3 regions of the Nonomuraea sp. NPDC005730 genome follow, and region 2 is predicted to be linked to each of the others. Evidence: riboswitches for the same ligand, from Rfam matches in the RefSeq annotation. Region 2 holds a riboswitch; each other region holds the start of a gene.
The links. Region 2 has a riboswitch for thiamine pyrophosphate ahead of ABZ444_RS05920 (FAD-dependent oxidoreductase). Riboswitches for the same ligand answer to the same signal wherever they lie in the genome.
Positions count from the first base shown of each region.

Region 1: another riboswitch for thiamine pyrophosphate. It lies ahead of ABZ444_RS32980 (cytosine permease); the one in region 2 lies ahead of ABZ444_RS05920 (FAD-dependent oxidoreductase).
Region 3: another riboswitch for thiamine pyrophosphate. It lies ahead of thiC (phosphomethylpyrimidine synthase ThiC); the one in region 2 lies ahead of ABZ444_RS05920 (FAD-dependent oxidoreductase).

Region 1 covers NZ_JBEXYK010000038.1:42,530-52,040, forward strand. The annotation lists gene ABZ444_RS32965 (TenA family protein) at 1-557, shown strand, start outside; gene ABZ444_RS32970 (DNA-formamidopyrimidine glycosylase family protein) at 595-1,473, shown strand; gene ABZ444_RS32975 (rhodanese-like domain-containing protein) at 1,500-1,823, shown strand; TPP riboswitch at 1,875-1,988, shown strand; gene ABZ444_RS32980 (cytosine permease) at 1,979-3,322, shown strand; gene ABZ444_RS32985 (methylated-DNA--[protein]-cysteine S-methyltransferase) at 3,308-3,880, opposite strand; gene ABZ444_RS32990 (PAS domain-containing sensor histidine kinase) at 3,976-5,844, shown strand; gene ABZ444_RS32995 (ATP-binding protein) at 5,996-6,421, shown strand; gene ABZ444_RS33000 (YidC/Oxa1 family membrane protein insertase) at 6,418-7,059, opposite strand; gene ABZ444_RS33005 (DUF6412 domain-containing protein) at 7,136-7,333, opposite strand; gene ABZ444_RS33010 (hypothetical protein) at 7,333-7,506, opposite strand; gene ABZ444_RS33015 (response regulator transcription factor) at 7,598-8,299, shown strand; gene ABZ444_RS33020 (ATP-binding protein) at 8,296-9,447, shown strand.
Region 2 covers NZ_JBEXYK010000003.1:188,058-197,568, reverse strand. The annotation lists gene metF (methylenetetrahydrofolate reductase [NAD(P)H]) at 1-575, opposite strand, end outside; gene ABZ444_RS05940 (polyprenyl synthetase family protein) at 661-1,728, shown strand; gene thiE (thiamine phosphate synthase) at 1,875-2,564, opposite strand; gene ABZ444_RS05930 (Rv2175c family DNA-binding protein) at 2,542-2,916, opposite strand; gene ABZ444_RS05925 (FAD-dependent oxidoreductase) at 2,947-4,116, opposite strand; TPP riboswitch at 4,169-4,285, shown strand; gene ABZ444_RS05920 (FAD-dependent oxidoreductase) at 4,275-5,792, shown strand; gene thiS (sulfur carrier protein ThiS) at 5,789-5,989, shown strand; gene ABZ444_RS05910 (thiazole synthase) at 5,982-6,737, shown strand; gene pknB (Stk1 family PASTA domain-containing Ser/Thr kinase) at 6,879-8,816, shown strand; gene alc (allantoicase) at 8,826-9,511, opposite strand, start outside.
Region 3 covers NZ_JBEXYK010000001.1:323,587-333,097, forward strand. The annotation lists gene ABZ444_RS01485 (universal stress protein) at 1-327, opposite strand, end outside; gene ABZ444_RS01490 (hypothetical protein) at 330-680, opposite strand; gene ABZ444_RS01495 (glycoside hydrolase family 95 protein) at 740-2,983, shown strand; gene ABZ444_RS01500 (class I SAM-dependent methyltransferase) at 2,943-3,395, opposite strand; TPP riboswitch at 3,431-3,543, shown strand; gene thiC (phosphomethylpyrimidine synthase ThiC) at 3,536-5,014, shown strand; gene ABZ444_RS01510 (SDR family oxidoreductase) at 5,024-5,875, opposite strand; gene ABZ444_RS01515 (DUF3427 domain-containing protein) at 5,955-9,044, opposite strand; gene ABZ444_RS01520 (hypothetical protein) at 9,136-9,511, opposite strand, start outside.

The DNA of each region.
Region 1 (9,511 bases), on a different contig from region 2:
CGCAGCTCGACCACCCCACGGTGGCCGGGATCGGGCGGGGCGACCTGCCGGAGCCGGTCTTCCGGTCCTGGCTGGAGCAGGACTACCTGTACCTGCTCGACTATGTGCGGGTGTTCTCCAGGCTGGCCTGGCAGGCGCCGGACGGGCATCTGGGGGACCTGGTGGATCTGGCGCATGCGACGTACCACGACGAACTGCGGCTGCATCGGTCGTTGTCGGCGGAGTTCGGGGCCGATCTGGACAACGCGGTGAAGGGGCCGGCGTGTGCGGCGTACACGGCGTTCCTGCTGGAGGCGGCGGGGTCGTACGGGGAGGGGTTGGCGGCGCTCTATCCGTGTATGTGGGGATATTCGAGTCTTGGGAAGATCCTTGCCGAGAACCCGCCCGCCGAGCCGCGGTACCGGGCCTGGGTGGACACCTACGCCGACCCGGCGTTCGCGGCGCTGACCGTACGGATCGGGCAGATGATCGACGAGGCCGACCCCGACCCCGTACGGGCGGAGGCGCTGTTCGCCGAGGGCATGGCACACGAGCTCGCCTTCTGGGACGTGCCGTAGTCGCGTGCCGGCCCGGTGCGCGCCATACCCTGGTGGCATGCCGGAACTTCCCGAGGTGGAGTCGCTCACCAACTTCCTGCGCGAGCGGGCGGTCGGCCGTTCGATCGCCGGCGTCGACGTCGTCGGCTTCCAGGCGCTCAAGACGTTCGACCCGCCGGTCACCGCGCTCGGCGGGCTCACCGTCACGGGCGTGTCGAGGCACGGCAAGTTCCTCGACCTCGACTGCGACGGCCTGCACCTGATCATCCATCTGGCCCGCGCCGGCTGGCTGCGCTGGCGCGACGACCTGACCGGCGCGCGGCCGGTACGGCCGGGCAAGGGGCCGCTGGCCGTACGTGTACGGCTGGCGCCGGACGACGACGGCCTGGCCCCCGGGTTCGAGCTGACCGAGGCCGGCACGCAGAAACGGCTTGCCGTCTACGTCACCGACAAGCCGGAGGACGTGCCCGGCGTCGCCGCCCTGGGCCCCGACCCGCTCGACGACGCCTTCACCGTCGAGGCGCTCAAGCGCATCGTGGGCGGCAACCGCACCCAGATCAAGGGGCTGCTGCGCGACCAGAAGGTGATCGCGGGCATCGGCAACGCCTACTCCGACGAGGTGCTGCACGCGGCGAAGATGTCGCCGTTCAAGATCGCGGCGTCGCTGACCGACGCGCAGATCGCCGACCTGCACGAGGCCATCGTGACGACGTTGCGCGACGCCGTCGAACGGGCGCACGGGCTGGCCGCCAAAGACCTCAAGGCGGAGAAGAAGTCCGGGCTGCGCGTGCACAACCGGGCGGGCCAGCCGTGCGACGTGTGCGGCGACACGATCCGCGAGGTGTCCTTCGCCGACTCCGCGCTCCAGTACTGCCCGACCTGCCAGACGGGCGGCAGACCGCTGGCCGACCGGCGGATGTCGCGCCTGCTCAAGTAGGGTCCCGGGCGCGGGATGATGGAGGCATGACCGTTCCTGAGATCGAGGCCACCGCCGTTCCCGACGACGCCTACCTGCTCGACGTCCGTGAGCAGGACGAATGGCTCGCCGGCCACGCCCCCGAGGCCGTGCACATCCCCATGTCGCAGATCCAGGGCCGGGTCGAGGAGGTGCCCGCCGACCGCACCGTCTACGTGGTGTGCCGGGTCGGCGGCCGGTCGATGCAGGTCGCGGCGTGGCTCAACCAGCTGGGGCGCGACGCCGTCAACGTGGGCGGCGGCATGCAGTCGTGGGAGTTCGCGCGCCGTCCGATGGTCAGCGAGACCGGGCAGGAGCCTTTCGTGGCCTGAATGCCCCACTGTGGCGGTTCTGCCGCCATTAAGGCATGATGAGGGCGCCAACTGCATAGTCGCGGGAGCTCGGGGTGCCGGGCTGAGAGGGCAGCAACACAGCCGCTGCCGACCGCCTGAACCTGTCCGGATAATGCCGGCGTAGGGAGTGTGCGATGACGCATGTCGTCGACGAAGTTCCGCTGACCCTTGACGGCGCGCCCCCCAAGACCCTCGGCGTCCTCGACCAGGGCGCGCTCTGGGCCAACCTCGGTGTCAGCCTCCTCGGCTTCTCCGGCGCGCTCGTCCTGATCGACCCCCTGGGCGGCGCGCCGCTCAGCCTCGTGGCCGCGCTCACGGCCGCCGTGGTCGGCAGCCTCATCGGCACGGCCATGGTCGGTCTGTCGGCCATCCCCGGCACGCAGACCGGGCGGCCGGCGATGGTGCTGCTGCGCGGGCTGTTCGGGGCGAAGATGTCGTACGTCCCGTCCGTGCTGAACATCGTGCAGATGCTCGGCTGGGGGGCCTTCGAGCTCTGGGTGATCGCCAAGGCCGCGAACGCGATCTTCGGGAGCGTCCCGTACCAGGTGTGGGTGGTGGTGGCGGGGGTGCTGACCACCGCGCTCGCCGTCTGGCCGCTCGGGTCGATCAGGCTGCTGCGCCGGTACGTCACCGCCGGCGTGATCGTGTCGCTGATCTGGTTCACCGTGTCGTTCCTGGGCGAGGCGCCGACGTACACAGGTGGGTCGTGGACGGCCTTCGCCCCGGCCGTCGACTACGTCATCGCCCTGTCGGTGTCGTGGGTGCCGATGGCCGCCGACTTCGCCAGGCACTCGCGCTCCAGCCGGGCCGCCTTCACCGGGGTCGTCGGCGGCTACACCGTCGCCCAGGTGGCCTGCCTGGCCCTCGGCGTGTACGCGGTGGCCATCGCGGGCGCCCAGGCGGTCCAGGCCGACGGCATGGTCGTGTTCCAGCCGTTCGTCGCGGCGCCGCTGGGCGCGCTGTTCTTCGGCATCCTGGTACTGCGCGAGACCGACCAGTCCTTCGCCAACGTCTACTCCACCACCGTCTCGCTGCAGAACCTCATGCCGAACGTCGACCGCCGGGTCGTCTCGACCGCGATCGGCGTGCTCACCACCGCGATCGCCCTGGTCGTGGACGTCACCTCCTACGGCGCGTTCCTCGGGGTGATCGGCGCGGTGTTCGTGCCGATGTTCGCGGTGCTGGCCGTCGACTACTTCGTGCTCGGCGGCGCCGCCCGCTGGAACACCGCCGAGGACGCGCCCTCGCGCTGGCTGATGCTGCTGCCGTGGGCGCTGGGCTTCGCCGCCTACTGGTTCACCACCTCGACGCCCACGGTCGCCGGCTGGGACGACTTCTGGGCCGCCGCCCGCGACGTCGTCGGCTTCACGCGGGAGCCGTGGATGAACGGCGCGCTCGGCGGCGCGCTGGTCGCGGCCCTGGTGACGCTGCTCATCGGCGTGCTCACCAGGGGCCGGCGCCGCTCAGCGGCCCGCTGAGGCCCGGCGTTCGACGTTGAGCAGGTGCTGCTTGGCGGCCACGCCTCCGGCGTAGTCGCCGAGCTCGCCGTCCTCACGGACCACCCGATGGCAGGGCACGATCACGCACACGGGGTTGGCGCCGACCGCGTTGCCGACCGCGCGAAGGGCGCGCGGCCGTCCGATGCTCGCGCCGATCTCCTCGTACGTCGTGGTCGTCCCGTAGGGCACGGCCATGGTCTTCTGCAGCACGGTACGGGCGAACGGCGTGGCCAGCGCGAGGTCGACCGGCGTGGCGAAGGTGCGCAGGCGGCCGGAGAAGTACGCGTCGAGCTCCCGGCGCACCGGGTCGAGGCGGCGGGCGTCGGGCCCGATGAACGTGCCGACCTCCTTGGCCACCCGCTCGAACACGGTGTTCTCGGCCTCGAAACTGCAGGCCGCGATGCCCTTGCCGGTCACCGCGAGCACCAGCCTGCCCACGGCGCCGTCGTAGGTGCCGAACGCGACGGCCGGTGGCCCCTCGCCCTTGTAGGTGCTGGAGGTCACTCTCAGCAGGGCATCGAGGTCGCTGCTCGACATGCCTCTCACCCGTTTCAGCCACCGGAATCTTCGTGAGCGCAGCGTATCGGACGGATCGCCCGTCAGACCCACCACGCCACGTGCACTATGGAGGTGTGGGGTACGCATGGGTCGGCAGTGACGAGGAGATCGCTCGCGCCGTGCTCGCCGGGTCCCCCAACGCCGTGGTGGCGCTCGACCGCGACCAGAGCGTGCTGGTCTGGAACGCGGCGGCCGAGCATCTGTTCGGCTGGACGGCGGCCGAGATGCTGGGGCGCCGGGCGCCGATCGTCCCCGACGAGCTGGCCGCCGAGCACAACGCGGTGCTGGAGCGCGTACGCACCGGGGGGCAGGTGTCGCTGCGCACCAAGCGCGTCCACAAGGACGGCAGGTCGCTCGACCTGCGGGTGGACATCAACGCCCTGCGGATGGGCAACTCCGTGGTCGGCTACGTCCTGGCCCACCATCCCGCACGGGCCGACGAGGTCGCCGGGCTGCGCATGGAACGCCGGGCCAGGCTGGTGCGCCGGCTCACCGACGTGGTCGGCGACATCAACTCCGAGCTGGAGCTACCGGCCGTGCTCGACCGCATCTCGGCCAGCCTCACCGAGCTGACGGGCGCGGACGCGGGCGGTTTCGTGCTGATCGAGGGGGAGCGGCTGCGGCTGGTCAGCACGTACCGGCTGCCGGAGACGCTCAGGGGCACCACCACCGGCCTGCGGACGAGCCTGGTGGACAAACTCTTACGTACGGGCAAGACCGTCATGCTGGAGTCCCAGGGGCTCGGCGACCTGGTGTGGGCCAGGCTCAACGGGCTGCACACGATCGCGCTCGGCCTGGCCGCGGTCGGCGGCCGTCCTTACGGCGCCCTCTACGCGCTGTTCGCCGGGCCCGCCCCCGGCCACCTGGAGCTGGAGCTGCTCGAACTGCTGGCCGGGCACGCCGGCATCGCGGTCGGCAACGCGGTGGCCTACCAGGAGGCGGTGCGGCAGCGGGCGCACGAGCGGGCCGTGTTCGACGCCAGCGCCGACGGCATCGCCGTGCTGGACGACGTCGGCCGGGTCGTGCGCTGGAACCCCGCCGCGGCCGAGCTGACCGCCTTCCCCGCCGACGCGGTGATCGGCGGGCCGCCGCCGTTCCCGCTGCCGAGCCCCGGTGAGAAGCTCACGTTCCAGATGGAGAACGGGCGCTGGCTGGACGTGGTGAGCGCGCGGATCGAGGAGACCGGCGAGATCGTCATCGACTTCCGCGACGTCACCCAGGCCAAGGAGCTGGAGGAGGCCAAAGACCTCTTCCTGGCCACGACCAGCCATGAGCTGCGTACGCCGATCACGATCGTGCGCGGGTTCGCCGGCACGCTGGACGCGCGGTGGGACAAGATGAGCGACGCGGAACGGCGCTCGGCCGTGCACACGATCGCCGAGCGGGCCGGATCGTTGGGGCAGCTCATGGACCACCTGCTGCTGGGGGCCAGGGCGGGCGCGGACGAGCTGGCCGTCCGGATCGAGGCGTTCGACCTCGCGGCCCGGATCCACGCGGCCACGCTCGGCCTTCCCACCTTGTCCGACCGCCACCGCGTCGAGGTGCGCATCCCGGACGAATTGCCTCCGGTGCTGGGCGACGCCCTGGCAACCGACATCGTTTTGGGGCAATTGCTGGAGAATGCGTTTAAATATTCCCCAATGGGTGGATTGATCTGTGTTGAAGCTTGGCCCGAGGACGACGGCGTGGTCGTAGTGGTGGATGACGAGGGGGTCGGAATCGCACCGCCTGACCGCGAACGGATCTTTGAGCGCTTCGTCCAGGTGGACAGCGGGGACCGGAGACGCTTTGGTGGAGTGGGGCTCGGCCTCTACATCGTGCGCAGTCTGGCCAGGGCACAGGGGGGAGAAGTGAGTGCTCAATCGAGGCCCGGAGGGGGTACGAGGATGCGCTTGATCCTGAGACGCGCTTCCCCTATCCGATCCGACACACCGATGCGGTAACGAGGTGGTCACAGTTGAGCTGATCTATCGTCCAATGTGTACAAGCTGTGATCGAGATGCGGTTTCTGCGATTGGCTAACGGGGCATTTCGGTCGTACCGGGGAGTGTTCCCGCGGGGGGCACAGGGAACGGGGAGGTGGGTGTGTCAAGCGTGGTGCTGCTGCCGTACGCGCCGTCCAGCGTCGCCGTCGCCCGCCAGCGTCTGAGCACTGACCTGCAGGATTGTGGGGTCTACACCGCCGCGATCGACGATGCGGTGCTCGTGGTGAGCGAGTTGCTGAGCAACGCGCTGCGGCACGCGCATCCGCTGCCTTCAGGCATGGTGAGGGTCGCCTGGATGCGTAGCGACGATCACATAGAGGTGGCGGTCAGCGACGGGGGTGCGGCGACAGAGCCGCGGGCGGGCCGCCCGACCCTGTCTTCGCTCGGGGGCCGGGGGCTGGGGATCGTCGAATACGTGGCCGAGAGCTGGGGGGTTCGTCACGACGGTGACACGACGACGGTGTGGGCGATCCTGCCCGCACCCAACGGGGCGGCGGTGAACGGGCAGGTCGCGGCCCTGAAGGAGGCCGGTTAGGCGGTTCTGGCCGCCAGTACGGCCCGTTCGGTGACGGCCCATGCCGTGGACACCAGGAGGTACAGGCCGGCCGCCAGGGGGAGCACGAGCACGGCCAGCGCGGAGGCGTACGGCAACAGCGGCATGACCTTGCGCAGCAGCTCCGGCTGCTCCTCCGACACCTTGATCGAGCGTGCCGACAGCCATGCCAGCAGCACGAGCCCCGCGATCACGATGACAAAGACCGAAACCGGCCAACTGATCAGACCGAAATTGGCCACCACGCCCGCGAGCTGCTGGCCCAGCGGCGTCCCGAACAGAGTGTGACCGGCCAGTGCCGTCGGATGCGTGGCCACCCTGAACATCAGCCACATGAACGGCAATTGCGCCAGCATCGGCAAGATCCCCGCGAACGGCGACGTGCCCTCCCGGGCGTACAGAGCGGTCAGCTCCTTGGACAGCCGCTCGGGATCGCGCCCGTGGCGCTTGCGCAGCTCCTGCAACTTCGGCGCGAGCCGCTGCCGGACCTGGCCGGCCCGCGCCTGGCGGACGTTGAGCGGCAGCAGGACCAGGCGTACGGCGAGGGTGAACAGCACGATGGCGAGCGCGGCGTGGCCGCCGGACACGCCGATGACGAACGTGACAAGTGAATCGATCATGAGCCCTTCAGACATGACGACGGACCAGGGCTCACACATGACGATGAGCCCCGCTTTGACGGGAAGCGGGGCTCGCCTAAGGCGCTCGTGGACGCGGGCGTCCGGCCGCGTCGGGATCGCGCAGCCGCTGGAAGGCCGTGCGGCGCGCGTAGCTCAGCGGGAAGCCGGGAGACTCACCGCCGAGGGTGGGCAGCAACGTGGCAGCCCACGTGGCCAGCAGGAGGATCGCCATCATGGTGATCCCCACCAGCCACGGATCGAACAGGAACGACATCACTGCGACGAACGGGACTTACCGACGACGGTGACCGCGATGAAGACGACCAGGGCGACGACCCCGACGATCAGGACGAGCTTGAACAGACCTGCCAGCAGCGGCAGGAGGAAGTTGAACAGCACGAAGAGACCGAGAAGGGTCCCTAAAACGAGCATCACGACTCTACTCATGAGGCCACCGTACGTCCTCGGGGCATGATCCGCGAGGCTTACGAACCTGTGACGTACATGTCCCCCACGTGGGGCTCAGCCGTACGGTGAGATGGTGAACACCCGCATCCTGGTGGTCGACGACGATCCGACCGTGTCCGAGGTCGTGGCGCGCTATCTGGAGCGCGACGGGCACGAGGTGGAGTGCGTGGGCGACGGCGCCGAGGCGCTGCGCAGGGCTTTGGCCGACCCGCCCGACCTCATGGTGCTCGACCTGATGCTGCCCAGGATCGACGGGCTCCAGGTGTGCAGGAAGCTCAGGGAGCGGTGGCCGGTCCCGGTGATCATGCTGACCGCGCTCGGCGAGGAGATCGACCGGGTGGTGGGCCTGGAGACCGGGGCCGACGACTACGTGACGAAGCCGTTCAGCCCCCGGGAGCTGGCGTTGCGCGTGCAGTCGGTGCTGCGCCGGGCGCGGGGGGCGTCCGTCACGGCCGGCACCGGCGTGCTGCGCGACGGCGACCTCGTCGTGGACGTCGGCGCCCACGAGGTGCGGCTCGGCGGCACGCAGGTGATGCTGACGGCCAGGGAGTTCGACCTGCTGGCCTACCTCATGCGCAACCCGCGGCAGGCGTTCAGCAGGTCGGCGCTGCTCGACCAGGTGTGGGGATGGTCGTTCGGCGACTCCTCGACCGTGACCGTGCACGTGCGGCGGTTGCGGGAGAAGGTCGAGGCGGACCCGACCGAGCCGCGGCGGATCGTCACGGTATGGGGTGTCGGCTACCGGTACGAGCCACAGGAGAGCGCGGGGTGACGCCTCCCGAGCCCTGCCTGGGCGGGGCGTGCCCGCAGGCCATGGTGTCGGTGAGCGAGCTGCCCATGGTCGTGGCCGTCTCGGCGGGACTGGGGCTGCTGGTCGCCGCCGCCGGCGTATGGGCCATGGGACGGCTGCGGACCCGGTCGATCGGGGTGATGCTGGCCGTCGTCGTGGTGGTCGCCGTGGCGGCGACGCTGGCGGGCGTGGTCGCGATCACCATGAAGATGATCATCGAGGGTGCGGTCAAGGACTTCGTGCTCAGCGTGGTCGCGGTGGGCGGCCTGGTGGGGCTCGGGGTCGCGTTCGTACTGGCCAGGCGGGTGGTGGGGGAGAGCAGGCGGCTGGTGGCGGCCGTGCGCGACGTGCCGTTCAGGGCGCCGCTGGGATTGCCGGCCGAGCTCCAGGAGATCGCGAGCACCCTTGAGGAGGCGTACGCGCGGGAACGCGCGCTCGAAGGCGCGCGCCGGGAACTGGTCGCCTGGGTGAGCCACGACCTGCGCACGCCGCTCGCCGGCCTGCGGGCCATGGCCGAGGCCCTGGAGGACGGCGTGGTGGCCGACCCCGCGACGGTCGCGCGCTACCACGGCCAGATCAAGCTGGAGGTCGAGCGGCTCTCGGCCATGGTGGACGACCTGTTCGAGCTGTCGCGCATCCACGCGGGCGCGTTGCGGCTCTCGCGGGCCAGGATCGGGCTCGCCGACCTCGTCGCGGACACGCTGGCCGGGGCCGAGCCGCTGGCCAGGGCCAAGGGGGTGGTGCTCACGGCGGAGGCGGCGGGGGCCGTGCCCGTGGAGGCCGACGCGGCCGCGCTGGGCCGGGCCCTGCGGAACCTGGTCGTCAACGCCATCCGGCACACGCCGTCGGAACGGGCGGTGGTGCTGCGGGCCGGGGTGGACGAGCAGGGGATGGCCTGCGTCTCGGTGGCCGACGGTTGCGGGGGGATTCCCGAGGAGGATCTGCCTCGGGTGTTCGAGGTGGCGTTCCGGGGGGAAGCCGCGCGTACGCCCACCGCCGACGGCGGCGCCGGGCTCGGGCTGGCGATCGCCCAGGGGATCGTCGAGGCGCATGATGGGATGATCGGGGTGGTCAACGAAGGACCGGGGTGCCGGTTCGAGATCCGGTTGCCCCTGGTGTCCGGAAGTTGACGTTCCCGCACGGTGTCCTGCCTCGATCTTCCGCTCTGGTCTCGCTCCTCGATCGTGGGTCGCC
Region 2 (9,511 bases):
TGGGTGATCGCGTAGTCGGCCCCCGCGCGGCACTTGCGCACGAAGTAATCGGTGTCGGACTCGATCGACGGCGAGCGCGGATGCTTGTACGGGAACGCCGCCACCCCGACGCAGAACTCGCCCGCCTGCCGGATGAGCCGCACCAGCTCCTCGGCGTAGAGCACGCCCTCGGGATGCCGCACCCACTCGGCGGTCGGGTCGCCGGGCGGGTCGCCGCGCACGGCCAGGATGTTGCGCACCCCCGCGTCGGCGAAGCGGCCGACCAGGTGACGCAGCTCACGCAGCGAGTGGTTGACCGCCGTGAAGTGCGCCACAGGGGTGAGCGTGGTGTCGTGGGCCAGGCGCTCGACGATGTCGACCGTGCGGTCGCGGGTCGAGCCGCCGGCGCCGTAGGTCACCGAGACGAACGTGGGGCGCAGGGACTCCAGCTCCCTGATCGCCTTCCAGAGCTGCCGCTCCCCCTCGTCGGTCTTCGGCGGGAAGAACTCGAAGGAGAACGACCGGCCACCGGTGGCGAGCAGCTCGCGGACGGTGGGGACACGATCGGGCAGGATGGAGGGTCGACCAAGCGCCATGTGCCAAGCGTACAGGCCGGTGTCCGGATCGGCCGCCCCTAGACCGGGGACCCGACCCCGAGTCCGCGCCCACTAGTCTCAAGGCATGACCACTGACGCCGCGAGCATGGACGCCCTGCGCACCCAGGTGGAGCGCGCCCTCGGGGAGTTCGTCGAACGGCAGCTGCCCGCCTCGGGCGACGCCGAGCTCGAACCGCTGCGCGCCGCCGCGGGCGACCTGCTGGCCGGCGGCAAGCGCCTGCGTCCCGCGTTCTGCTACTGGGGCTGGCGCGGCGCGGGCGGCACCGACGTACCCCAGATCTTCACCGCCGCCGCGTCGCTGGAGCTGTTGCAGGCCAGCGCGCTCGTGCACGACGACGTGATGGACAAGAGCGACCTGCGCAGGGGCATGCCGGCCGCCCACCGCCGCTTCCAGTCCCTGCACGAGAAGGAGGGCTGGCACGGCTCGCCCGAGCAGTTCGGCGAGGGGGCCGCCATCCTGCTGGGCAACCTGCTGCTGGTGTGGTCGGGCGAGATGTGGCGCACCAGTGGCCTGCCGCCGGCGTCGCTGGCCGCCGCCCAGCCCGTCCACGACCACATGCGCACCGAGCTGATGTGCGGCCAGTACCTCGACCTGCTGGAGCAGGCCCACGGCGAGAACACCTTCGAGTCGGCGCTGCGGGTGGCGCTGTTCAAGAGCGGCAAGTACTCGGTGGAGCAACCGCTCAGGCTCGGCCTGGTGCTCGCGGCCGGCGCGCTGGAGCCCTGGATGGACGAGCTGTGCACCGGCTACGGCCGCCGCGTCGGCATCGCCTTCCAGCTCAGGGACGACATCCTGGGCGTGTTCGGCGACCCGGCCCAGACCGGCAAGCCGGCCGGCGACGACCTGCGGGAGGGCAAGCGCACGATGCTGGTGGCCCGCACCCTGGCCGCGGCGGCCCCGGAGGCGGCCGCGACGGTGCGCAGGCTGCTCGGCGACCCCGCGCTCGACGAGGACGGGGTGAGCGCCCTGCGCGAGATCATCACGGACAGCGGCGCGCTGCGGGAGTGCGAGGACCTGATCGCCGGCTATCTCGCCGACGCGCTGGCCGCGCTCGACGAGGCGCCGGTCACCGCCGGGTCGCGCACGGCGCTGACCGAGCTGGCCATCGCCGCGACCTCCCGCAAGACCTGACCCCGGACCTCCGGCCTCGGCCTCCGGCACCGGCGGCCGGCCTCAGCGCGCGTCCGGGTCTGGGCATGCGGCCCGCGCATCCGGCTTCGGCCATCCGGCCTCGGCGCGGGGCTCGGGCGCCCGTCGTGGACGGGCGCCCGGTCGTGTCAGGGGGTCAGGCGTTTGGCGAACTCGGCCGCCGCCGCCCCCGGGTCCTCCGCGTCGGTGATCGCGCGTACGACCACCACGCGGCTCACGCCGTACGACATGACCTCGTCGAGGTTGGCGAGGTCGATGCCGCCGATCCCGAACCACGGCCGCGCCGCGCCCGACCGCGCGCCCGACCCCGCGTCCGACCCCGCGCCCGACCTTGGGGCCGGTCCCAGTGAGGCCGCGTGCCGCAGCAGCGCCGGGCCGGGCGCGTGGCGGCCCGGCTTGGTCGGCGTGGGCCAGATCGGGCCGCAGCAGAAGTAGTCGACGCCCTCCTCCACGGCCGCGGCGGACGCCTCGGCGACGGAGTGGGTGGACCGGCCGATGACGATGTCGTCGCCGAGTATCTCTCGCGCGACCGTCACGGGAAGGTCGTCCTGCCCCAGGTGGAGCACGTCGGGCCGGGCGGCGAAGGCGATGTCCGCCCGGTCGTTGACGGCCAGCAGCTTGCCGTGCCGGTCGCAGGCGTCGCGGAAGACTTCCAGGAGCGCGAGTTCTTCGCGTGCCTCCAGGCCCTTCTCCCGCAGCTGGATGATGTCCACGCCGCCGGCCAGCACCGAGTCGAGGAACTCTGCCAGGTCGCCGCGGTCGCGGCGGCCGTCGGTGCAGAGATAGAGGCGGGCCTCAGAAACCGAGGGCCTGGGCACGCCGCTTGACCTCCGTGTGACGGCCGGCCTTGATCGCCTCGATGGGCGACCCCGGCAGGGACTCGTCTGGGGTGAAGAGCCAGCGCAGCGACTCGACATCGTCGAAGCCGGCGTCCTGCAACACGGTCAGTGTGCCGGGCAGGCCCTTCATCACGTCCTTCCCGTCGAGGAACACCGCGGGAACCTGTGGCCCGCCGCCGCCGCGGCGCACGCCGAGCAGCTTGTGGTCCTTGAGGAGTTGCTTGGCCCGCCCGATCGAGAGGTCGAGGCGTGAGGCCACTTCGGGGAGAGTGAGCCACTCGTCGACGAGCTGGTCGGTCTCCCGGTCGATCTGTGCAACAGAAAGCGTCACGAAACCACAACTACCACATGCCGTCCTTGCTCAAACAACACAATCCCGTAGGGGGACCTCTGGATCTACCAGGCGTTCTGTGTCGAGGCGATGACCGCCCTCGATGATCCTACGGCCCTGCACGTAGTCCCGAGGCCGGTCGACGGCCAGCACGGCGGCCAGGGTGTCGCCGGACGTCAGCCAGACGGCCGACCACTTGCCCTCGGGCTCGCCCCGGTAGAGCAGGCGGTCGCCGGAGGGGTGGTGGCCGATGTACTGGACCATGTGGCCGAACTGCTCGGACCAGAAGTAGGGCGCCGGGTCGTAGACGGCCTCCTCGCCCAGCAGGGTCGCGGCGGCCACCTCGGGCGAGCCGAGCGCGGTGTCCCAGTGCTCGACGCGCAGCCGGACGCCGTAGCGGCGCGACCACCAGGCCGCGCAGTCGCCGGCGGCGACCACGTTCGGCATGGACGTGCGCAGGTGCTCGTCGGTGACGACGCCGTTGTGCAGGTCGATGTCGGAGCCGGCCAGCCATTCGATGGCCGGGCGCACGCCGATGCCGGTGACGACCACGTGCGCCTGGACGAACTCGCCGCCCACCAGCCGCACGCCGCCCTCGTCCACCTCGTCGACCATGGTGTTCAGGCGCAGGTCGATGCCGTCGTACCAGTGTCGGGTGCGGGCGCCGATCTCCGGGCCCACGGCGTTGGCCAGCGGGGTGGGGCCGGCCTCGATCACGGTCACCGAGCAGCCGGCCTTGCGGGCGGCGGTGGCGACCTCGGCGCCGATCCAACCGGCGCCGATGATCGCCACGTGGGCCCCGGCCACGAGCCCGGCGCGCAGCTCGTGGGCGTCGTCGAGGGTGCGCAGGACGTACTGGGGGCCGTCGCCGGGCACGGTGATCGGCTCGGCGCCGGTGGCGATCACGAGGCCGTCGTAGCCGAGCTGGCCCTCGGTCGTCTCCACGACGCCCTCGCGCAGGGCCTTGGCGGTGACCCCGGGCCAGAAGTCGACCTCCAGCGCGTCGAGGTCGGCCTCCAGGAAGCTGGAGTCGGCCGCGCCGGACAGCACGGCCTTGGACAACGGCGGACGGTCGTAGGGCCGATGGCGCTCCTGGCCGATCAGCGTGATCCGTCCGGTGAAGCCGCGCCCGCGCAGCGCCTCCGCGCTGCGCAGCCCGGCCAGGCCCGCTCCCACCACTACGACATGGTTCACGTTCATGACCATAACGGGGGCGGTGCCGGTGCGTCGCGCCGAGGCCGTAGGCTGGAGGCGCAAGACGCGCGGGAGTCCGGCCGTCACCGGGCTGAGAGGAAGGCTTGAGCGGGCCTTCGACCGCAAGACACCTGATCCGGATCATGCCGGCGAAGGGAGCGCGGATGAATGTGATCGTGGGCGGCGGGGTCGTCGGGTTGTCGATCGCCTGGCGGCTGGCCCGCGAGGGGCTGCCCGTCACGGTGGTCGACCCGGCCCCGGGCCGCGGGGCCTCCTACGCGGCGGCCGGGATGCTGGCGCCAGTCAGCGAGGTCGCCTACACCGAGGAGCCGCTGCTGCGGCTGGGGGCCGCCTCGCTGCGCCGGTGGCCGTCCTTCGCCGCCGAACTGGCCGCCGACGCGGGCCTCGGCCCGGCCCTCGGGCCAGGTGTCGGCGCGGACCTCGGGCCAGGTGTCGGCGCGGGGCTGAGCGGCGGGGTCGGGACGAGGCCTCGGGATGCCTTCGGGGGCGCGTTCGGGGTGATCGGGCCGGAGGGGGCCGCTGGTCGTGCGCTCGACCTGCGCGCCGACGGCACGCTCGACGTCGCCTTCGGGGCCGACGACCTCGCGGCGCTCGACGACCTGGCGGCGTTCATGGACAAGCTGGGGCTGCGGGTCGAACGGCTGACCGGGCGCGAGTGCCGCCGTCTGGAGCCCATGCTGGCGCCTTCGGTGCGCGGGGGGCTGCTGGCCCCCGGTGACGCCTGGGTCGATCCGCGCCGGGTCACGGCGGCGCTGCTGGCCGCGCTCGACCGGCTGGGCGTGCCCGTGGTGCGGGCGCGGGTGACCGGACTGCTGCGCGACGGCGACACCGCTCCAGGCGTCGTGACAGGCGCTGGGACCAGCTCCGGCGCCGGCGCTTGGACCGGCGGTGCGGCAGGCCCTGCGACGGGTGCTGTGACGGGTGTGCGGCTGGAGCCCGTACCCGGTCAGCCTGAGGCGGTGCGGGAGATCGCGGCCGAGCGGGTGGTGCTGGCCGCCGGGGCGTGGAGCGGGGAGCTGGCCGACGTGCCCGTCCGGCCGGTCAAGGGACAGATCATGCGGTTGCGCTCGCCGCAGCCGCTGCTCGGGCGGTGCGTACGCGGGATGGTGCACGGCGCGCCCGTCTACCTCGTCCCCAGGGGCGACGGTGAGCTGGTGCTGGGGGCGACCCAGGAGGAGCTCGGGTTCGACACCCGGGTGACCGCGGGCGGGCTCTACGAGCTGCTGCGCGACGCCAGGGAGCTGGTGCCGGGCGTCACCGAGCTGGAGGTCGCCGACGTGGTCGCCGGGCTGCGTCCGGGCACCCCCGACAACCTGCCGATCATCGGGGCGGGCGAGGTCCCCGGGCTGGTGCTGGCGACCGGCCACCACCGGGGCGGGGTACTGCTGGCGCCCCTGACGGCTGCCCTGGTCACGGCGGCGGTGATGACCCCGGCCGCGACACCCCCGGCCGCGACGATGTCGCCCCCGACGGCGCTCCCGACGGCGGCCTCGACAACGGCCTCGACGACGGCCCGGACAGCGACACAGACGGCGACACAGGCCGCGGCTCCGGCGGCGGCCCCGGCGGCGGGGCTTTCGACGGGCGCGGGGATTCTGACGGGTGAGGAGGGCGAGCTGGCCGCGCTGTGCTCGCCCGCGAGATTTCGGGATATTTCATGATTGTGACGATCAACGGCGCCCCGCACGAGGTGGCCGACGGCACCACCGTGGCCCAGGCCGTACGGACGCTGACCACGGCCACCACCGGGGTGGCCGTGGCCGTGAACGACGAGGTGGTCACGCGGAGCACGTGGGAGACGACGGCGCTCGGCGACCGCGACCGCGTCGAGGTGCTGACGGCGGTGCAGGGTGGATGAGCTGATCATCGCCGGGGAGAAGTTCGACTCCCGGCTCATCATGGGCACCGGCGGCGCGCCCTCCCTGGAGGTGCTCGACCAGGCCCTGGTGGCCTCGGGCACCGAGCTGACCACGGTGGCCATGCGGCGGCTCGACCCCGGCGCCCGCGGCTCGGTCCTCGACGTGCTGCGCCGCCGCGACATCAAGGTGCTGCCGAACACCGCGGGCTGCTTCACCGCGGGCGAGGCCGTGCTGACGGCCCGGCTGGCCCGCGAGGCCCTGGGGACGAACTGGGTCAAGCTGGAGGTCATCTCCGACGAGCGCACGCTGCTGCCCGACCCGATCGAGACGTTCGACGCGGCCGAGCGGCTGGTGGCCGACGGGTTCGTGGTGCTGCCGTACATCGGCGACGACCCGGCGCTGGCGCGGCGGCTGGAGCAGGCCGGCTGCGCGGCGGTGATGCCGCTGGGCGCGCCGATCGGCTCGGGGCTCGGGATCAGGAACCCGCACAACATCGAGCTCATCGTGGAGGCCGCCGAGGTGCCGGTGATCCTCGACGCCGGCATCGGCACGGCCAGCGACGCCGCCCTGGCCATGGAGCTGGGCTGCGACGCGGTGCTGCTGGCCACGGCGGTCACCCGGGCGCAGCGGCCCGAGCTCATGGCCTCGGCGATGAGGGCGGCCGTGGTGGCGGGACGCCAGGCCCGGCAGGCGGGCCGGATCCCGCGCCGGCGCCACGCCGAGGCGTCCTCGCCGACGACCCCCTGAAGATCCCCCTGAGGTCCCCGGAGGGACCGGCTCGCGCCGGCCCTCCCGCCGGTCGGGGCCGCTCTCGCGAGAACGTCTCCGCATCGGTTTCGGGCGCGCGGGCCCTGCCGGTGGCAAAACGCCCGTAAACTCAGGGGGGTGGTGGATAAGACGACTGCGGACCCCCTGGTCGGGCGGCTCCTCGATGGGCGTTACCGCATCGAGAGCCGGATCGCCCGGGGCGGTATGGCGACCGTCTACCTGGCGCTCGACGTCCGGCTGGATCGCACTGTCGCGTTGAAGGTCATGCACTCCTCGCTCGCCGAGGACCCGGCCTTCGTCCGCAGGTTCATCGGCGAGGCCAAGTCGGTGGCCAGCCTGTCCCACCCCAACGTGGTGCACGTCTTCGACCAGGGCACCGACACCGACGTCGTCTACCTGTCGATGGAGTACGTGCCGGGCCGCACGCTGCGCGACATCCTGCGCGAGCGCGGCAGGCTGCCCGCCCGCGAGGCGCTGGAGATCATGATCCCGGTGCTGGCCGCCCTGGGCGCGGCCCACCAGGCCGGGATGGTCCACCGCGACGTGAAGCCCGAGAACGTGCTGATGACCGACGACGGCCGGGTCAAGGTCGTCGACTTCGGGCTGGCCAGGGCGATCGAGGCGACCAACCAGACCCGTACCGGCGTGATGATCGGCACGATCGGCTACATGTCGCCCGAGCAGGTCACCACCGGCGGCGCCGACGTGCGCAGCGACGTCTACGCCGCGGGCATCATGCTGTTCGAGCTGGTGACCGGGCAGCAGCCCTACGACGGCGAGACGCCGATGTCGGTGGCCTACCGGCACGTGCACGACACGGTGCCGCCGCCGTCGTCGCTGGTGCCCGAGGTGCCGCAGCTGATCGACACGCTGGTCGGGCACGCCACGGCCCGCGAGCCCCACGACCGCCCGGCCGACGCCACGGCGATGCTCGTCGAGGCGGTCGACGCCCACCGGATGCTGCCCCGGCTGAGCACCCCGCCGGCCATGACGGCCGTGTTCAACCAGTCGATGCCGCCGCGGCCGAGCGGCGCGGGCGCCCCGTCGATGCCGCTGGCCGCGCCGGCGCACACGCTGATCCAGCCGCGCGCCGAGGTGACGCCGCCGGGGACGCCGCCGGGGTCGCCGCCGCCGTCCAAGCGTTCGTTCAGGCCCAACTGGTTCCTGGTCACGCTCGCCGCGGTCATGGTCGTGGCGGTGGCGCTGACCGGCTGGTACTTCTCCCAGACCAAATACGTGCTGGTGCCCGACCTGGTCGGCCAGAACATGGTGGTCGCCGAGCGCACCGCCACGAGCAAGGGCTTCAAGGTCCACAAGGTCGCCGGCGAGTACGACGAGGACACCGCCGAGGGGCTGGTGCTGCGTACCGACCCCGAGGGCAAGACCGAGCTGGAGAGCGGCAGCACCATCACGCTGGTGCCCTCGCTCGGCCCCAAGAGGGTGATCGTCCCCAGCGTCAAGGGCCTGACCAGCGACGAGGCCCGCATCAAGATCGCCGAGGCCGGGCTCACCGTGGGCAGCGTCAAGCGCCTGCCCAACGGCGAGGTCGAGCGGAACAAGGTGATCCGCAGCTCTCCCGAGGCCGGCGAGAAGGTCAAGGAGGGCGCGAAGGTCGGCATCTTCGTGAGCGCCGGCATGGTGATGCCCGACGTGACCGGCATGCCGAAGGACGAGGCCGCCGCCTACCTCGGCGGCCAGGGCTTCCAGGTGCAGGTCAACGAGGTCGACGACGACGCCGAGCCGTGCACGGTCATCGCCCAGGCGCCGAAGGCCAAGTCCGAGGTCGACAAGGGCACGCCTGCGATGATCACGGTGGCGCGCTGCCAGACCGACTTCTGGGACTGGTTCAAGGGCGACAACGAGGCCCGCGACGACCAGGAGTTCCGCCTGGTGCCCGCGGTCATCGGCAAGAACGTCAAGGACGCCAAGTCGGAGCTGGAGTCGCTGGGTTTCCGCGTGCGGATCCAGCGGCTGGCCAACGGCGGCGTCGTGCAGTACCAGCGGCCGTTACCGAACAGTGAGCGGCCGCCCGGCGCGACCGTCTTCCTCTGGCAGTAGTCCGCCGGGTCAGGCCAGGTGCCCGTGCAGGCGCACCCTGGCCAGCCCGCCGTCGGGGTGGATGTCGACCCGTACGTGGGTGACCGGTTCGGGGTGGCCGAGCCGGAAGCGGTGAGGCGCGTCGGGCTGCAACCGGGTCTTCGGCAGCAGCGTGACCTCGTGCCCGCCGGACAGCCCGGTGAGCGCGACGTGGCCGGGGGCGTTGAAGATCAGGTTCGTGGTGTCGATCTCGGCCAAGCGCACCAGGCCCGGCCCGGCCAGGCGGATGAGCAGCCAGTCGTTGCCCGGCTCGCGGCGGCGCGCGGTCTCCCAGCCCTCGGCCTGGTGGCGGGCCAGGCCGGGGGCGATGACGTTGTTGGGCGCGGAGTAGAACTCGTCGGAGCAGGCGGTGACCAGGCCGCCGTTCTGGAGGGCGGCCAGGTCGAGGCTCAGCCCTTCGTAGACGGACAGGTCGGGGCGTACCTCGCCGTGCACGCGCAGGCGGGCGATGCCGCCGTCGGGGTACATGTTCAGGCGTACGTGGGTGTAGCGGGTGTCGTCGCCGGTGACCTCGACGTGGTGCTCGGCGTCGCCCTTGAGCGCGGTCCTCGGGACGATCTCCGTCCAGTCGGCGGCGGCCAGCTCGGCGGGTGAGGGGTGGCCGGGCACGGCGGCGGCCTCGACCGAGGCGTACGGCGGGTAGTTGCCCTTGAACC
Region 3 (9,511 bases), on a different contig from region 2:
GCCGCCCAGGCCACGACTGCCGACGACGAGCAGGTCGGCCTGCTCGGCGGTCCTGATCAGCGCGGCGCGGGGATCGCCGGGCACGAGTTCCGTGGTCACCTCGGCGCCCTCTTCGCGGGCCCGCCGTTCGGCGGCCGCGAGCACCTCCTTGGCGCCGTCGCGCATCCACTTTCCCACCTCCGCGTACCGGCCGGAGATCGGATGGCAGACCCAGTCGGGCACCACGTGGGCCACGGTCAGCGACACCCCGCGCAGCACTGCCTCCTTGGCGGCCCAGTCGACGGACAGCAGTCCGGTCGGCGAGCCGTCGACACCTGCGACGATCATGGTCAGGCCACGTAACATTCCACTTCGGCGCGGCGATAGGCCAAGCCCTGTCTGGTGGACTCGTCGATGCACGCGCGCTCGGTCTTGCTGAGGAGCAGTTCGCCGCAGACCGTCACGCCGGAGTACGTCCGGCAGTCGAGCGAACGGTTGCGCCGGCCGATTCGGTAGTTGTCCTTGACCGCCTGCCTGCACTTCTGGCGCAGGGCCTGTGTGTCGGCGTAGCGGCACTGGGCGGTCAGCGTCCGGTATTGCTGCTTGCTCACTTCCTGCTGCTCGATGCCGTCCCCAGAGGCGGCAGCCGGTCCGATCGTGGTGAGAGCCACGATCGCGGCCACAGCGGCGATCTTCATCATAGTTCCCCTGAGGGAGTCCGTACCGCCAGGGGCGATCGCCAAACCTTAGGCTGATCGCCATGCTGACGCTCCGGTACGACGAGCCCGCCCCCAGCTGGGAAGGACACGTCCTTCCGATCGGCAACGGAGCGCTCGGCGCCTGCGTGTTCGGGACGCTTGCGACCGAGCGCGTCCAGCTCAACGAGAAGTCGTTGTGGACCGGCGGTCCGGGCAGCGCGGAGCCCTGCGGATCCGGCAACTGGCCGACGGACCGTCCCGGTGCTCTGGACGCGGTGCGGCGGGTCATCGACGAGCGGGGTTCGATGGCGCCGGAGGAGGTGGCCGAGATCCTGGGGAACCCGGCCTACAGCACGGTGGGGCACATTCCCGGCTTCGGGGCGTACCAGAACTTCGGCGAGTTGCTGCTCGACGTGACCGGCGGTTTCTCCGGCGGCTACCGGCGCACGCTCGACCTGGAGGCCGCGGTGGCCGCCGTGACGTACGAGGACGCCGACGGCGTGGTGCTCACCAGGGAATATTTCGCCTCGTACCCGGCGCACGTCATCGTCGGCAGGCTGGCGGCGGGACGCCCGGGACGGGTGGGGTTCACGTTGCGCTTCGGCACCGCGCATGACGGCGGGGAGGAAGTGACCGCCGACGCCGGACGGCTGCGCGTCCGGGGCGTGCTGGCCGACAACGGCCTGGTGTACGAGGGCCAGGTCCAGGTGCTGACCGAGGGCGGCACCCGCACGGACGACGGCGACCGCGTCGTGGTGACGGGCGCCGACAGCGCGGTGTTCGTCTTCTCGGCGACCACCGACTACGCGCCCGTCCACCCCGGCTACCGCGGCCCCGACCCGGCGGCGCGGGTCACGGCGGTGGTGGACGCGGCGGCGCGCCGGCCGTACGCGGAGCTGCGGGCCGAGCACGAGGCCGACCACCGGGCGCTGTTCGGCCGGGTACGCCTCGACCTCGGCCGGCGCATGCCCGACCTGCCGACCGACCGCGTGCTGGCCGCCTACGAAGGCGCCGGCACCCCGTCCGACAGGGCCCTGGAGACGCTGTACTTCCAGTACGGCCGGTACCTGCTGATCGCCTGCTCCCGCCCAGGCTCGCTGCCGGCCAACCTCCAGGGGGTGTGGAACGCGTCCAACTCCCCGCCGTGGGAGTCCGACTACCACACCAACATCAACCTGCAGATGAACTACTGGCCCGCCGAGCCGGCGAACCTGGCCGAGACGGCGGTGCCGTACCAGGAGTTCGTGGCGGGGCTGCGCGCGCCCGGTCGCGAGACCGCGCGGTCGATGTTCGGCTCCGCGGGCTGGGTGGTGCACTCCAACACCAACCCGTTCGGGTTCACGGGGGTGCACGACTGGCCCACGTCGTTCTGGATGCCGGACGCCGCCGGCTGGCTGGTGCGCCAGCTCTACGAGCGCTACCTGTTCGACGGCGACGAGCGCTACCTGCGCGGGCACGCCTACCCGGCGATGCGCGAGGCCGCCGAGTTCTGGCTGGCCAACCTGTGTCCCGACGCGCGTGACGGCAGCCTCGTCGTCTCGCCCGCGTACTCGCCCGAGCACGGCGACTTCACCGCGGGCGCGGCCATGCCGCAGCAGATCGTCCGGGACCTGTTCGCCTGCACGGCCGAGGCCGCGCGGACGCTCGGCGTGGACGCCGAGTTCGCCGGACGGCTGCGCGCGGCGGCCGACCGGCTCGATCCCGGGCTGCGGGTCGGGTCCTGGGGGCAGCTCCAGGAGTGGAAGGCCGATCTCGACGACCCGTCCGACCGGCACCGGCACGTCTCCCAGCTCTACGCCCTGCACCCCGGGACGCAGCTCACCGCTCCCGAGCACCTGGCCGCGGCGCGCACCACCCTCGAAGCCCGCGGCGACGGCGGCACGGGCTGGAGCATGGCCTGGAAGGTCAGCTTCTGGGCCCGGCTCAAGGACGGCGACCGCGCCCTGAGCATGCTGAGCGGGCAACTGCGGTCCAGCACGCTGCCCAACCTGTGGGACACGCATCCGCCGTTCCAGATCGACGGGAACCTCGGCGCGACCGCCGGGGTGGCCGAGATGCTGCTCCAGAGCCACGCCGGCGTCATCGAGCTGCTGCCCGCGCTGCCGGCCGCCTGGCGCGCGGGCTCGTTCGACGGGCTGCGCGCCCGCGGCGGCTTCACCGTCGGGGTGACCTGGGCGGACGGCGTGCCGGTCGAGGTCAGGCTGGCGTCGGCGCGCGGCGGGACCGCCCGGCTGCGCGGCCCCGGATTCGCGCGCGACCTGGAGACTAGGGCAGGGGAGAGCTGCGCGCTGTCGCCAGCACGCTGAACCACGTGCGGTGGGTGACGTTCGACTCGTGCCAGGCGCGCAGCGTCGGCTCGGTCTGCTCGGACGGCACGTGCACGAGAGCCGCGGCCGACCAGATGCCGTCCAGGGAGGCCGGCGACAGCGGCGGCCGCCGCAGATCGCCCAGAACGGCAGGCACGCCGCGCCCGGCGGCGAGCCTGGCCATCTCGATCGACAGGTCCACGCCCACGGTGGTCAGGCCGCGCCCGGCGAACCAGGCCGACTCGCGCCCCGGGCCGCATCCCAGGTCGGCGACCGTGGCTCCGGCGGGCAGGGCCGAGGCGAACCGGTCGCGGAAGGCCGCGAACGGGGGAGGCGGATCGGAGAACTGCTCGTCGAACTGGCGCGCGATGCGGTCGTAGGTGGCGGTCGTGTGCGCAATGGGATCAGACATCCCCTTGATCCTGCCACGCGCGGGGTTATGATCGCGGTGACCAACGCGGGAGCCCGGTGCGGACCGGGCTGAGAGGACGGCTGTCAGCCGCCGACCGCCAGAACCTGCTCCGGATAATGCCGGCGAAGGGAGTTTGCGCGATGAACGACGCGCGCTTTTCCAAGATCCACATCGGTGACCTCCAGGTGCCGATGCGCGAGGTCAGGCTGTCGAACGGCACCTCGGTGCGGCTCTACGACACCTCGGGGCCCTCGCGTACCGACCGCTCGGCGTGGGGGTCGCCGGTCACCCAGCTCGGCGCGGCGCGGCGCGGTGTGGTGACCAAGGAGATGGAGTTCGTGGCCGTCCGGGAGGGTATGACCCCCGAGTTCGTCCGGCAGGAGGTCGCGGCCGGCCGGGCGGTCATCCCCGCCAACGTCAACCATCCCGAGTCCGAGCCGATGGCGATCGGCCGGAACTTCCTGGTCAAGATCAACGCCAACATCGGCAACTCCGCCGTCACCTCCTCGATCGAGGAGGAGGTCGAGAAGATGACCTGGGCCACCCGGTGGGGCGCCGACACCGTCATGGACCTGTCCACCGGGCCGAACATCCACGAGACCCGCGAGCAGATCATCCGCAGCTCGCCCGTCCCGGTCGGGACCGTGCCCATCTACCAGGCGCTGGAGAAGGTGGGCGGGCGTCCCGAGTCGCTGTCGTGGGAGGTCTACCGCGACACCCTGATCGAGCAGTGCGAGCAGGGCGTCGACTACGTGACGGTGCACGCGGGCGTGCGGCTGGCGCACGTGCCGCTGACCGCCCGCCGCAAGACCGGGATCGTCTCGCGCGGGGGCTCGATCATGGCCGCCTGGTGCCTGGCCCACCATCGCGAGAGCTTCCTGTACGAGCACTTCGACGAGATGTGCGCCCTGCTGGCCCGCTACGACGTGACGTTCTCGCTGGGCGACGGGCTGCGCCCCGGGTCGATCGCGGACGCCAACGACGAGGCCCAGTTCGCCGAGCTGCGCACGCTGGGCGAGCTGACCAAGGTCGCGCACGCGCACGACGTGCAGGTGATGATCGAGGGGCCCGGCCACGTGCCCATGCACAAGATCAAGGAGAACGTCGACCTGCAGCGCGAGCTCTGCGACGACGTGCCCTTCTACACCCTCGGCCCGCTCGTCACCGACATCGCCCCCGGCTACGACCACATCACCTCGGGCATCGGCGCCGCCATGATCGCCTGGTACGGCACCGCCATGCTCTGCTACGTCACCCCCAAGGAGCACCTCGGCCTGCCCAACCGCGACGACGTCAAGACCGGCGTGATCACGTACAAGATCGCGGCGCACGCGGCGGACCTGGCCAAGGGGCACCCGCAGGCCCAGGCGTGGGACGACGCCCTGTCGGACGCCCGGTTCGAGTTCCGCTGGGAGGACCAGTTCGACCTGTCGCTCGACCCGGACACCGCCCGCGCCTTCCACGACGAGACCCTGCCGGCCGCGCCCGCCAAGACCGCGCACTTCTGCTCGATGTGCGGCCCGAAGTTCTGCTCGATGAAGCTCAGCCACGAGGTGCGGGCGGGCATGGCCGACAAGGCGGCCGAGTTCCTCGGGAAGGGCGGCTCGATCTACCTCTGACCTGCGCGGTCAGCCCGGGAGCGTCTCGCCGCCGATCGGGGCCAGCACCTCGCCCGTGTAGTACGAGGACAGCCGGTCGGCGGCGAAGAACACGTACGAAGGGGCGATCTCGTCGGGGTCGGCGGCCCGCTTCATGGGCACCTGCGCGCCGAACTTCGCCACCTTCTCCTCCGGCATCGTGGCCGGGATCAGCGGCGTCCAGACCGGGCCGGGGGCGACGGCGTTGATCCTGATGCCGCGCTCGACCAGGTTCTTGGCCATCGAGTAGGTGAAGGCGTTGATCGCGCCCTTCGTCGCGGCGTAGTCGATGAGGGTCTTGTTGCCGCGCAGGCCGTTGATCGAGGAGGTGTTCACGATCGCGCTGCCCTCCCGCAGGTGCGGCAGCGCGGCCTTGGTGACGCGGTAGTAGCTGTGGATGTTGACCGCGAACGTGTGCTCCCACTGCTCGTCCGTCAGCTCCTCCAGGGAGTCGACCGGCGCCTGGTAGGCCACGTTGTTGACCAGGACGTCCAGGCCGCCCAGCTCGGAGACGGCCTGCTCCACGACCGTCGCGCAGTGGTCGCGGTCGCCCAGGTCGCCGGGCAGCAGCACGCAGTGCCGTCCCTCCTGCTCGACCAGGCCGCGGGTGTGGTTGGCGTCGTCGTGCTCGTCGAGGTAGGCGATGGCGACGTCGGCGCCCTCCTTGGCGAAGGCCACCGCCACCGCCCGGCCGATGCCCGAGTCACCGCCGGTGATCAGCGCCTTCTTGCCCGCCAGCAGGCCCCTGCCCTCGTAGCCGCGCATCTCGTCGCGCGGCTCGGGCGACATGTCGCTCGTACGGCCCGGGTACGGCTGGCTCTGGGGTGGTGGTGTCTCCGACATGTCCGGCGATCTTCCCCTGACGGGGTATCGGTAACGTCATGCTCTGCCCAGATCACCCCTTTCCGACGGGCTACGGCGGTCAGCCGGCGATGGCCGCGCGCCGGAACAGGTCCGCGGGCATCTCCTCGTCCAGCCTCCAGGTGACGGCCATCGGGCGTTCGCCCTTGTGCTCGACGTAGCGGGCGGTGCCGTGGAAGACGTACGGCTCGGGATGACGACGGTCGTTCTCCGTGCGTTCCCTGGTGAACAGCAGGACGTGGCTGCCGGTGTGCTCATGCCTCTGGTAGCGCAGGCCGGTGGCCGACCCCGCACCGGTCCGGTTCTGGGACTCCCAGTGGAAGAGCGCCGGGGTCAGGGCGTAGTCCCGGTACATGGTCTGCGGGGAGAACTCCTTCTCGTTCTTGCGCAGGGTGACGAAGAGGGCGTCGCAGTGGGTGGCCGGGCACCACGCCACGCCCTCCCGCATGGTGGCGGGTACCGAACCGCCGAGGCTCGCCCAGCCCAGAGCGGCCAGGACCTCGTCGGCCGAGTAGTGGCCGTTGACAACCAGCGGCACGCCGGCGAGCGTCGCGGGAAGGGGCTTGGTCACATGGCGCGGGCGCTCCACGCCGTAGGCGAGGACCTCCAGGATCTCCGCGCACAGGTCCGGCTCGGCGCGCAACCGGTCCAGGCCCTCGTCGTAGGAGGCGAAGCCGCCGCCGTCCCGCCAGAAGGAGAAGAACAACATGCGGGCGAACGCCTGTGTGATCGGCGGGCAGTCGTCGTGCCGGGGCCCGTCGGGACGCAGCAGGTCGGCGTACGCGGCGGCCCGCGGGCGGTCGTCGACGTGGAGCAGGGCGCGGATCCGGCGGCCCAGCGCGTTCTCCAGCGCGGAGGCGGGGGCGGTGACCAGGCCGGACCGGCGCAGCAGGTCGGTCCAGTAGCGGCGGTTGCGGTACAGGTCGTCGATGTCGCGGCCGCTCGCCTCCAGGTACTTCACCAGCGACGTCTCGGCGAGCGACCGGATCTCCTGCGTGACCATGGTGACCGTCGCGCTCAGATGGATCCGCAGCTCGTCGAGCAGGCGGTCTTTGGTGACCCGGTCCAGGACGATCTGCGAGCCCGACGGCAGGAGCGGGAAGTCGTTCCTGACCTGCGTCTCCAGCCGCCCTCGGACGAAGCCGGTGAGCGCCTGGAACCGGTTGCCGAAGCGGTACTCCTTGCGGTGCCGGCCGACGAAGTCGAGGACGGTCAGCACGTCCTTGTCGGGCGTGCGGCGCAGGCCGCGGCCGAGCTGCTGCAGGAAGACGGTGGCGCTCTCGGTCGGACGCAGCAGGAGCAGGGTGTTGACGTCCGGAACGTCGAGGCCCTCGTTGAACAGGTCCACGGCGAACAGGAAGGTGACCTTCCCCTCGCGCAGGGCCTTCAGCGCGTCCTTGCGCGACCGGTCGTCGGTGCCGCTGTCCACCGCCCGCGAGGGCAGCCCCGCCCTGGTGAAGAAGTCGGCCATGAAGCGCGCGTGTCCCACCGAGACGCAGAATCCGAGCCCACGCACCGCCGCCGGGTCGCTGACCTTGTCCAGGAGCGCGTTGAACACCAGCCGCGCCCGCGCGGTGTCGCCGGTGAGGACGTTGTCCAGCGTCGCGAGGTCGTAGGAGCCGCGCGACCACTTCACCGTGCTGAGGTCGGTCTCGTCGTTGATGCCGAAATAGTGGAACGGGCAGAGCAGGTCGGCGTCGAGGGCGTCCCACAGGCGCAGCTCCGAGGCGATGCGCCCGTCGAAGAACTCGTCCTGCACCCAGGTGCCGTCCGCGCGTTCGGGGGTGGCGGTCAGGCCCAGGAGCTCCTTGGGCCGGAGCCGGCCGATGATCTGGCGGTACGTGCGGGCGGCCGCATGATGGAACTCGTCGATGACGACCACGTCGAAATGGTCGGGGGCGAAGGTGTCGATGATCCTGCTGAGGGACTGCACCGAGGCGAAGACGTGCCGCCACTGCCGGGAACGTTCGTCGCCGACGTGCAGCTCGCCGAAGTCCGGGACGGCCAGCACCTGCCGGTAGGTGTGCATGGCCTGGGCCAGGATCTCCCTGCGGTGCGCCACGAACAGCAGGGCCGGCCGGCGGCCGAGACGCCGTTGCAGGTTGCGGTAGTCGAACGCGGCGACGACGGTCTTGCCGGTGCCGGTCGCGGCCACCAGCAGGTTCCGGTGCCGGTCGTGGACGGTCCTTTCGACATCGAGGTCCTCCAGCATCTCCCGCTGGTGCGGGAAGGGGTGCGGGACCAGGGCCGGGATGTCGAAGAGCCGTTCACCGCTCTGCGACCGGGACAGCGCCTCGTCCAGCCGGCCGCCGTCCGTCTCGGGGTCGTACGGCTCGAACTCGGGACGGTTCCAGTAGGAGTCGAAGGTCGCCTCGAACTTGTCCAGCAGCCGAGGTGTCGTCACCGACGACAGGCGAACGTTCCATTCCAGCCCGTCCAGCAGGGCTGCGCGTGACAGGTTCGAACTGCCGACGTACGCGGTGTCGAAGCCCGTACGGCGGCGCAACAGCCACGCCTTCGCGTGCAGCCGGGTCGAGTTCTGCTCGTAGCCGACGCGGACCTCGGCGCCGAAGTCGCGGACCAGCCGGTCGAGCGCCCGGCGTTCGGTCGCGCCCATGTAGGTCGTGGTGATGACCCGCACCGGCACGCCGCGCCGCCCCAGCTCGGCCAGCGGACGTTCGAGGATGCGCAGCCCCGACCACTTGACGAACGCGCACAGCAGGTCGACCCGGTCGGCGCTGGCCAGCTCGGTGGCCAGCTCGTGGGCCAGGTTGGGGTCCTCGCGGGCGTTGGTGAGCAGGGCCGCCTCGGAGAGCGACGTCAGCGGCCTGGCGGGGGCGGCCGCGCCGGGTTCGTTCCTGACGACGGACAGCAGGCGGGCGGGCCCGTCGGAGACGACCTCCACCTCGGCGTCCGCGAGCAGGCCGAGCAGCCGGTTGGCCAGCCGCACCTGCTCCTCCGGGTCCTTGAGCGCGGCGAACGCCCGGGTGGCCGTCTCGCCCAGGAACCGGCCCAGCAGGTGGCTGACCTCCTCCTTGTCGACGGGGGAGATCTCGACGAGGTGATCCGCGTCCCGCCAGCCGGCCGCGCGCTCCTGGAGCCTGCGGGTGAGCAGCGAGTCGTACAGGCCGGGGACGGGGGTGTCGGGCACGGGTCGCTGCCTCCTGTTTCCTGGCGCCTGGACCTTGGATCCTGGATCGGGAGGATCAGCGTAGATCGGGCGCCGACGGGGGCGCAGGTGATCAGGTGAGCTTGAGGAGGCCGGCGTCCACTATCCGGCGGCCGAAGGGGCGGGCGAGGTCGGCGAGGCGTTCGCAGCCGGGTTCGCCCAGGGCGCCGTAGGCGGGCATCGCCAGGGCGTCCGTGCGGGTTTCGAGGTGGTGGCGCAGGGACTTGCCTTCGGGGGTCAGGTCGTTGCCGGGGGTCAGGAGGCCGCGGGTGCGGAGGGTGGTCTCGGCGTGGGCCCACTGGTCCGGGGGCCAGGCGCGGCTCATGGTGAGGAACGGCTTGGCGACCTCGCCGCTGGCCGCGTGCAGGACGAGGGCTTCGAGGCCGGTGATGCCCTCGGCCAGCAGTGTCGCCACGTGGCCGTCGCCGCGGAACTCGCGCAGGAGGGTC